Regions from separate parts of the Bacillus cereus group sp. BfR-BA-01430 genome, predicted to be linked through region 2. Evidence: riboswitches for the same ligand, from Rfam matches in the RefSeq annotation. Region 2 holds a riboswitch; the other holds the start of a gene.

Region 1 (4,408 bases), on a different contig from region 2:
TTCCCATCCCCTATTTCTCGGCAAACGATTGTTGCTTCTTTTTCAAAATATCCCTGCTCTTTGACATATTGTACTGCTGTTTCTTCCGTTAATGTATAATATCCCACTGTCTCATCCTCCTTTTTAATTCAGAGGTTTCCTCAACATAAGAAAAACCTCTTTCCATGAAGAAAGAGGTTTGAAGTGTATCTTCTCCCCTCTTATCTGCCAGAAAATTCATTTTCTGCTGGAATTAGCACCGTGCCTTTTTGGCGCATAAGCGCCCCATTTCACAATGGTATTACGGTCGGTTGCTGGGTTTCATAGGGCCAAATCCCTCCACCTGCTCTTGATAAGAGTTGTACGACTTATTCGAATTTTTAACTTTCTGATGAAGACTATAACAAGAATAAAAATCATTTGTCAATCTTTTTATTTATACAATTCCAAACGGCGATCCATAAAGACGGGAATTCCTTTTCGGACCTCTTCTATCTTTTCTAGCTCTATATGTCCATAAAGAATGATTTCTCCTTCTTGTGCCTCCGCGACAATTTTCCCCCATGGGTCAATAATAAGCGAGTGACCGCCAAACACGTTATTTGAATCTTTTCCTACTCGATTACACGCTACGACATAACATTGATTTTCAATTGCTCTCGCTTGCAGTAATAAACGCCAATGCTCAATGCGAACAAGCGGCCATTCTGCTACTACAAATACGATTTTTGCTCCTTTAGCAGTATGTACGCGTATCCATTCTGGAAAACGAATATCATAGCAAATAACCCCTCCGCACTGAACTTCATCTAAAGTAAATTCTCCTGTTTCATGTCCTGCTATTAAATACTTATGTTCGTTCATTAATTGAAACAAGTGCACTTTGCTATATTCATGTTGTACGTTTCCTTGGCGATTTATAATATACATCGTATTTGTAACACCTTTCTCTGTCTGCTTTGCAACAGAACCGCCGACAATGTTCACGCTAAATTCTTTTGCCCATTTTGAAAGCACTTCTTTTGTTTGTTTTCCGTCCTTATCCGAAATTTCAGGAAGTCGCTTCAAATCATATCCTGTTGTCCAAAGTTCAGGCAATACAATTACATCTGGTTTCTCTTTCATTGCCTCTTCTATTTTTTTCTCTGCGTGCTCTACATTTAAAGTTACATCACCAAAAACAATATCCATTTGAATACATGCGACTTTCATTTTTTCAGCCCCATTCTTTATTTTTCTCTTTACAAAATCTTGGAAAGATTATATCATTTGTCACTAGAATTGTAACAACTTTCAAAAGAGGTGGAAAGTATGAAAGATTTTCAACCTTCCAAGCTTATGACATCACTTCCAACACAATTTTTCGCTTCACTTGTCGCAAAAGTCAATAAAGTAATAGAAGCTGGACATGATGTCATCAACTTAGGGCAAGGGAATCCCGATCAACCAACACCGCCGCATATCGTAAAATCTTTACAACATGCAGCAGAAAAGGGGCTTCATCATAAATATCCACCATTTCGTGGACATAACAGCTTAAAAGAGGCTATTGCAATATTTTATGAACGTGAATACGGGGTAAAAATAAATCCAAAAACAGAAGTTGCGATTTTATTTGGTGGAAAAGCGGGATTAGTAGAATTGCCACTTTGTTTTACAAATCCTGGTGAAACAATTCTTGTTCCTGATCCTGGATATCCTGACTATTTATCTGGTATTGCTTTAGCGAAGGCAAAGCTTGAAACAATGCCACTATTAGCAGAGAATCATTTTTTACCGGATTACATGAAAATAAGCGAAGATACTGTCAAGCAGGCAAAATTAATGTTTTTAAATTATCCAAACAATCCAACTGGTGCGATCGCTTCAAAAGAATTTTTTGAAGAAACAGTCCGTTTTGCAAATGAACATAACATTTTAGTTGTGCATGATTTTGCTTATGGCGCTATCGGTTTTGATGCAAAAAAACCGATCAGTTTTCTACAGGCTAACGGTGCTAAAAATACAGGCATTGAAATTTATACATTATCAAAAACATTTAATATGGCTGGTTGGCGCATCGCGTTTGCAGTTGGGAATGAAAGTGTCATCGAAACGATTAATCTACTGCAAGATCATATGTATGTTAGTCTTTTCGGCGCTATTCAGGAAGCTGCTTGCGAAGCATTATTAAGTTCGCAAACTTGTGTAACCGAATTAGTGAACCGCTATGAATCTAGGAGGAATGCTCTTATTTCGGCATGTCATTCCATCGGCTGGAATGTTAAGGCTCCAAAAGGGTCCTTCTTTGCTTGGTTACCAGTTCCAAATGGTTATCATTCTGAACAATTTGCCGATCTATTATTAAATCAAGCGCACGTTGCAGTTGCTCCGGGCATTGGTTTTGGAAAACATGGTGAAGGCTATGTAAGAATTGGTCTCTTACATAGTGAAGAACGATTGCAAGAAGCTATTCACCGAATTGGTAAATTAAAAATTTTCAAAAAACCATTGACAACTTAAGTTATCTCTGTCAAAATTCAGATATCAAAAAAAATTAAAATATTTCCAAATACTTCTTATCAAGAGCTGGTGGAGGGACGAGCCCGACGAAGCCCGGCAACCGATCTACAAATGTAGACACGGTGCTAATTCTCGCAGCGTTACGCTGACAGATAAGGAGCTGGTTGTAAAAAAACCTCTCCTTAGCTGAGAGGTTTTTTTATTTAACTAGGAGGTTATGAAAATGAGCGGAATAATTGCAACATATTTAATTCATGATGATTCTCACAACTTAACAAAAACAGCAGAGCAAATCGCTCTTGGCTTAACGATTGGTTCATGGACACATTTACCCCAGTTATTACAAAAACAATTAAAACAACATAAAGGCAATGTTGTTCATGTAGAAGAACTCCCACAACAAGAAGATGTAAACAACTATCTTGGCAAAAAAGTAACAAAAGGTATAATCAAAATTCATTATCCATCGTTAAATTTCAGTCCCGATTTACCAGCAATTTTAACGACAACGTTTGGAAAATTATCATTAGATGGGGAAATTAAACTTATTGATCTCACGTTCTCAGATGATTTGAAAAGACAGTTCTCTGGACCAAAATTTGGAATTGAGGGTGTGAGAAAGAGGTTACATGTTCATAATCGTCCACTTTTAATGAGCATTTTTAAAGGAATGATTGGGCGAAATATTGGATATTTGAAGACGCAGCTTCGTGATCAAGCAATTGGCGGAGTGGATATCGTAAAAGATGATGAAATTTTATTCGAAAATGCATTAACACCACTTGAAAAACGAGTTCGTTCTGGAAAAGAAGTATTGCAATCTGTTTATGAAACATATGGTCATAGAACTTTATATGCAGTAAATATAACCGGTCGTACTTATGATGTAAAAGAAAGGGCAAAACGGGCAGTAAATGCTGGTGCTGATCTTCTGCTGTTTAATGCGTTTGCATATGGATTAGATGTACTACAAGCACTAGCGGAAGATCAAGATATCAATGTTCCTATCATGGCTCACCCTGCTGTTAGCGGTGCTTATACATCATCAAAATTATACGGCTTTTCCCATTCCCTATTACTTGGAAAATTGCTTCGTTATGCTGGTGCAGACTTTTCTTTATTCCCATCGCCATATGGAAATGTTGCGTTAGAAAAAGAAGATGCCCTTCAAATTGCAGAAACATTAACAATAGCAGATTCTCATTTAAAAAGAAGTTTCCCTGTTCCATCAGCTGGCATTCACCCTGGATTTGTTCCATTTACCCTTCGTGACTTTGGAAATGATGTTGTCATTAACGCTGGTGGTGGTATCCATGGTCATCCCAATGGTGCCCAAGGCGGAGGAAAAGCATTGCGTGCAGCAATTGATGCAACTTTGCAAGGAACACCATTACATGAAGTAGATGATGCTGATTTACATACCGCACTACAATTATGGGGAAACCCATCGCGTGAGGTGAAAATATGAGCATTCAAATTTTCTGCGACTTTGATGGCACAATTACAAATAACGACAATATCATTTCTATTATGGAATATTTCGCGCCACCAAAGGCTGAGGAAATAAAGAAACAGATATTAGCTCAAGATCTTTCGATTCAAGAAGGTGTGTCGCAACTTTTTCATTTATTACCGACCAATCTCCATGACAATATCATTTCATTTTTAAAAAACAAGGCAAGTATACGTAGTGGTTTTCAGGAATTTGTACAGTTTATAAATAAAAATGATCTTTCTTTCTATGTCATTTCAGGAGGAATGGATTTCTTTGTGCATCCCCTTTTAGATGGGCTTGTTCCAAAAGAAAAGATTTATTGTAATGAAGCTGACTTTTCAAAAGAATACATTGAAATAAAATGGCCATATCCTTGTGATAAACATTGTAACCATCATTGTGGCCTTTGTAAATCCACGCTGATTCGAAAAC
Region 2 (4,408 bases):
CTGATGTGTCAAAGCGTTGATAGCCATATGTCATTGCTAAATCACCAAGACCACCGCCACCGACAAGCCCAGCTACTGCTGAAAATTCAATTAAGCCAACAGTCATAAACGTAACCCCTAAAATTAATGGCGCCAACGCTTCTGGAACAAGAATTTCAAACACAATTCTTAATGGTGATGCCCCCATTGCTTGCGCGGCCTCGATTACTCCTTTCGGCACTGAAACAAGGTTTGTTTCTACCATTCTGGCAATTCCAATGGAAGCAACAAGTGTCATTGGAAAAATCGCTGCTGCTGTTCCGATTGTTGTTCCAATAACAGTTCTTGTAATTGGACTTAAAGCTACTAAAAAGATAATAAACGGAATGGGACGAATCGTATTAATAACAATATTAAGAATAGAAAAGACCAATTTATTTTCTAAAAAATTACCTTTCCTTGTCACATATAAAAGTAAACCTAGAGGTATACCAAGTATTGTGGCAAATATAAGAGTTACAATTACCATTAAGAGGGTATCCCCTGTCGCATCGAGAATCCGTGGCCAAAATATACTCCAATCAACTCGCATGTGCTTCAACCTCCTTTAGTTGTACTTGCAGTCTTAGATGTTGTAAGGCCTTTTGAATTTCTTTTTGCTCACCTTGCAGTTCTACAAGAAGATTTCCAAATAAAACATTTTGTAATTCAATAATGTTGCCGTAGAGTACATTTACATCCACATTATAATTTTTGGCAATATATGATAATACCGGCTGTCCTGTCTCTTCACCCGTAAATGTTAATCGATAAATCTGTCCGCCATTTTGAATTTTTGCTAATACACTTTCTGGTAAATGGTCATTCACAACAGAACGAACAAAATTTTGAGTCGTTTTTGTTTTTGGTTTTGTAAAGATATCAAATAATGCCCCTTCTTCAATGACTCTCCCTTTCTCCATAACTGCCACGCGGTGACAAATTTCTTTCACAACTTGCATTTCATGTGTAATGAGGAGAATTGTTAATTTATATTCTTTATTTATTTTCTTTAATAGATTCAAAATTTCTGTAGTTGTTTCAGGATCTAATGCCGATGTTGCTTCATCACAAATAAGAATATCTGGTGATGTAGCAAGTGCTCTCGCAATTCCAACACGTTGTTTTTGCCCCCCTGACAATTGCTCTGGATAATAATTTGCTTTATCTTCTAATCCTACAAATTTCAACAGCTCATTTACTCTTTCTTTTATCTCCTTCTTTGGTACTTTCGCTAACTTTAATGGATATGCAATATTTCCAAACACTGTTCTTGAATTAAATAAATTAAAACTTTGGAAAATCATACCGATTCTTTGTCTTAACTGTCGTAACTCCTTTGTTGTTAGAGATGTAATATCTTTATCATCTATCGTAACCGTTCCTGAAGTCGGTCTTTCTAACATATTAGCTAAGCGTAATAATGTGCTTTTTCCAGCGCCACTAAACCCAATAATACCGAACACTTCTCCCTTTTTAACCGAAAGTGTTACATCCTCTACTGCATGAACAGGCTCTCCACCAGATTCATATACCTTACTTACATTTGTAAAAGAAATCATTTTCTTCCCTCCTATAGCAATTTGAAGTAGAGCCCCCGAGGTAAAATAAAAAGTGCTCTCCTTCTTATCAGTAATAAAAGATAAGAAGGAGAGCACTTATACATATACTCGTTCACATCTTCTCATCTTTCAAGTCCTTTTTAGACTTGCTGGAATTAGCACGGTATTAAAAAACCCGTTGCTGAGGTATCATAGGGCCAGTCCCTCCACCTCTCTGGATAAGAATGTATCGATTTAATTGTTATTTAATTCAATTTTATTATAAAACTCAAAAAAGTTAGAGTCAATATAATTTTTCTAAAGTATGGCAATTATTTTTCTATTGAAATTTTTGCACCACATGTAAAAATCTTCTCTTATTCTCTTCTGAAAAGGAAAATATCCCTACCTCATTGAATAAAATGACATGAATACGAAATATAGTGGAGGACGATAAATAATATGAAAACAGCACTGTTACTCGTTACTATTCAAAATGACTATTTTCTGAATGGAAAGATGGAATTACGTAATGCAGTAGAAGCTAGTGAGTATGCTCGTCAATTATTACAATATTTTCGACAAACAAATCAGCCAATTTTTCATATTCAACATGTATCTTTTGAGGATCATGCAACTTTCTTCCTCCCCGATACAGAAGGTGTTCATATTCACGAAAACGTTCGTCCATTACAAAATGAAACGATAATTTTAAAACACTATCCGAATAGCTTTCGAGAAACGAATCTATTACAAAAACTACAGCAATTCAAAATCGAGCGTGTTATTATATGCGGAATGATGACACATATGTGTATTGATGCTACTGTTAGAGCTGCTTTTGATTTTGGGTTTCATTGCACCGTTATCCATGATGCTTGCGCGACGAAAGACCTTCTCTTTAAAAACGCGACTATTCCCGCTGTTTACATTCATAACACCATTTTGGCAAGTTTAAATGAAGGATATGCTGATGTAATAAGTACAGAAGAATTTTTATCCGTCTAAAAAATTATATTTATTACTCTTTTTATTAAATTTGTGGTAACTACTCAGTTACTCTGTAAAAAAGGAAGACAAGAACTTTTTTTACATGGTAGAGTGGGGCTGGCGATGCATAGGAGCGGTCAGTGCCCTTTTCTGCCCCCGCACAAAGTTTTAAAACGAAGAGATGAAGAGCGAGATGTAGGTCCATTTTTATCTTCATGGCAGCAATTATACTACTTATTAAACTTCTAAATGTAATGTATAGCTGAGTAGTTACAATTTGTGAATATAAAAACACTACTTTCAGTCAATAAAACTGAAAGTAGTGTCCTCTTGCCTAACCATAGATTTTCTTTCAAGTTGTATTATACAGGAATTCCATAAAAATAATACAGAAAAATACGACGAATCGAATAAATTTTGTAACATTCTATTAGTTTCATAACATGACCTACAGCAAAAGAGTACAAAATAATAATCTTTTGTTGTAATACCAACACAAAATTACAATAGATTAGCTTAATCCAAAAATGTTCTTATCTTGCTACTATAAACGTAAAAAGAGCCTGTCCAAAAGTTATACATTTTGGACAGGCTCTTTTTGTTGCTTCTTATAACGTTTCAGAAGTTGTTTTTGCTTGCATATGAAGCGCTAAGTAATCAGGGCCACCAGCTTTAGAGTCTGTACCAGACATGTTAAAGCCACCGAATGGTTGGTAACCTACGATTGCTCCAGTACATCCACGGTTAAAGTATAAGTTACCTACGTGGAAGTCTTCACGTGCTTTTTCGATATGTGCACGGTTGTTAGAGATTACTGCTCCTGTTAAACCGTATTCTGTATTATTTGCAATTGCAAGCGCATGATCAAAGTCTTTCGCTTTACAGAATGCTACTACTGGTCCGAAGATTTCTTCTTTCATTAAGCGAGCATCTTCTGCAACGTCAGCAACGATTGTTGGTTGGATAAACCATCCTTTAGAGTCGTCTCCTTCGCCACCTGCTACTACTTTACCTTCTTCTTTACCAATTGCAACATAGCTCATCACTTTATCAAATGCAGCTTGATCATTTACCGGTCCCATATTTGTTCCTTTTTCAGCTGGGTTACCTACAGTTAATTCTTTTGTTAATTCAACTGCACGATTTAATACTTGATCGTATACATCTTCATGGATGACTGCACGAGAGCAAGCAGAACATTTTTGTCCTGAGAATCCGAATGCTGATGCAACGATAGATTTCGCTGCTAATTCAAGATCTGCTTCTTTATCAACAACGATTGTATCTTTACCACCCATTTCAGCAATAACGCGTTTTAACCAAATTTGACCTGGATGTACTTTTGCAGCGCGTTCGTAAATACGAATACCTACATCACGTGATCCAGTGAAACTAATGAAACGTGTACGAGGATGATCTACTAAATAGTCGCCAACTTCAGAACCACTACCAGGGATAAAGTTTACTACGCCTGCTGGTAAGCCTGCTTCTTCTAAAACTTCCATAAATTTCGCTGCTACTACAGGTGTTGTACTAGCTGGTTTTAACAATACTGTATTACCAGAAACTAACGCAGCTGTTGTCATTCCTGCCATAATTGCAAACGGGAAGTTCCAAGGTGAAATAATGACACCTACTCCTAGTGGAATATAAGAGAAACGGTTATATTCAATCGGACGGCTTTCTACTGGAATACCGTCTTTTAATTTCAACATTTGACGACCATAATATTCCATAAAGTCGATTGCTTCTGCTGTATCAGCATCTGCCTCATTCCATGGTTTACCTGCTTCTTTTACAAGAATAGCAGAGAACTCATGTTTTCTACGGCGAACGATTGCTGCAGCACGGAATAAAAT

What was found. A riboswitch is a leader RNA that binds a small molecule or an ion and turns the genes downstream of it on or off. The one in region 2 is predicted to bind S-adenosylmethionine.
Positions count from the first base shown of each region.
Region 1: it holds a riboswitch for S-adenosylmethionine, as region 2 does, so the genes downstream of both, mtnW (2,3-diketo-5-methylthiopentyl-1-phosphate enolase) here and MR058_RS12530 (methionine ABC transporter ATP-binding protein) in region 2, are expected to answer to the same signal.

Region 1 is NZ_JAKUEW010000003.1:107,010-111,417, forward strand. It holds gene mtnK (S-methyl-5-thioribose kinase) at 1-107, opposite strand, end outside; SAM riboswitch class I at 198-338, opposite strand; partial or broken gene MR058_RS08785 (carbon-nitrogen family hydrolase) at 412-1,276, opposite strand; gene MR058_RS08790 (pyridoxal phosphate-dependent aminotransferase) at 1,291-2,481, shown strand; SAM riboswitch class I at 2,535-2,640, shown strand; gene mtnW (2,3-diketo-5-methylthiopentyl-1-phosphate enolase) at 2,705-3,949, shown strand; gene MR058_RS08800 (2-hydroxy-3-keto-5-methylthiopentenyl-1-phosphate phosphatase) at 3,946-4,408, shown strand, end outside.
Region 2 is NZ_JAKUEW010000006.1:29,709-34,116, reverse strand. It holds gene MR058_RS12535 (methionine ABC transporter permease) at 1-571, opposite strand, end outside; gene MR058_RS12530 (methionine ABC transporter ATP-binding protein) at 561-1,580, opposite strand; SAM riboswitch class I at 1,700-1,805, opposite strand; gene MR058_RS12525 (cysteine hydrolase family protein) at 2,022-2,567, shown strand; gene pruA (L-glutamate gamma-semialdehyde dehydrogenase) at 3,158-4,408, opposite strand, start outside.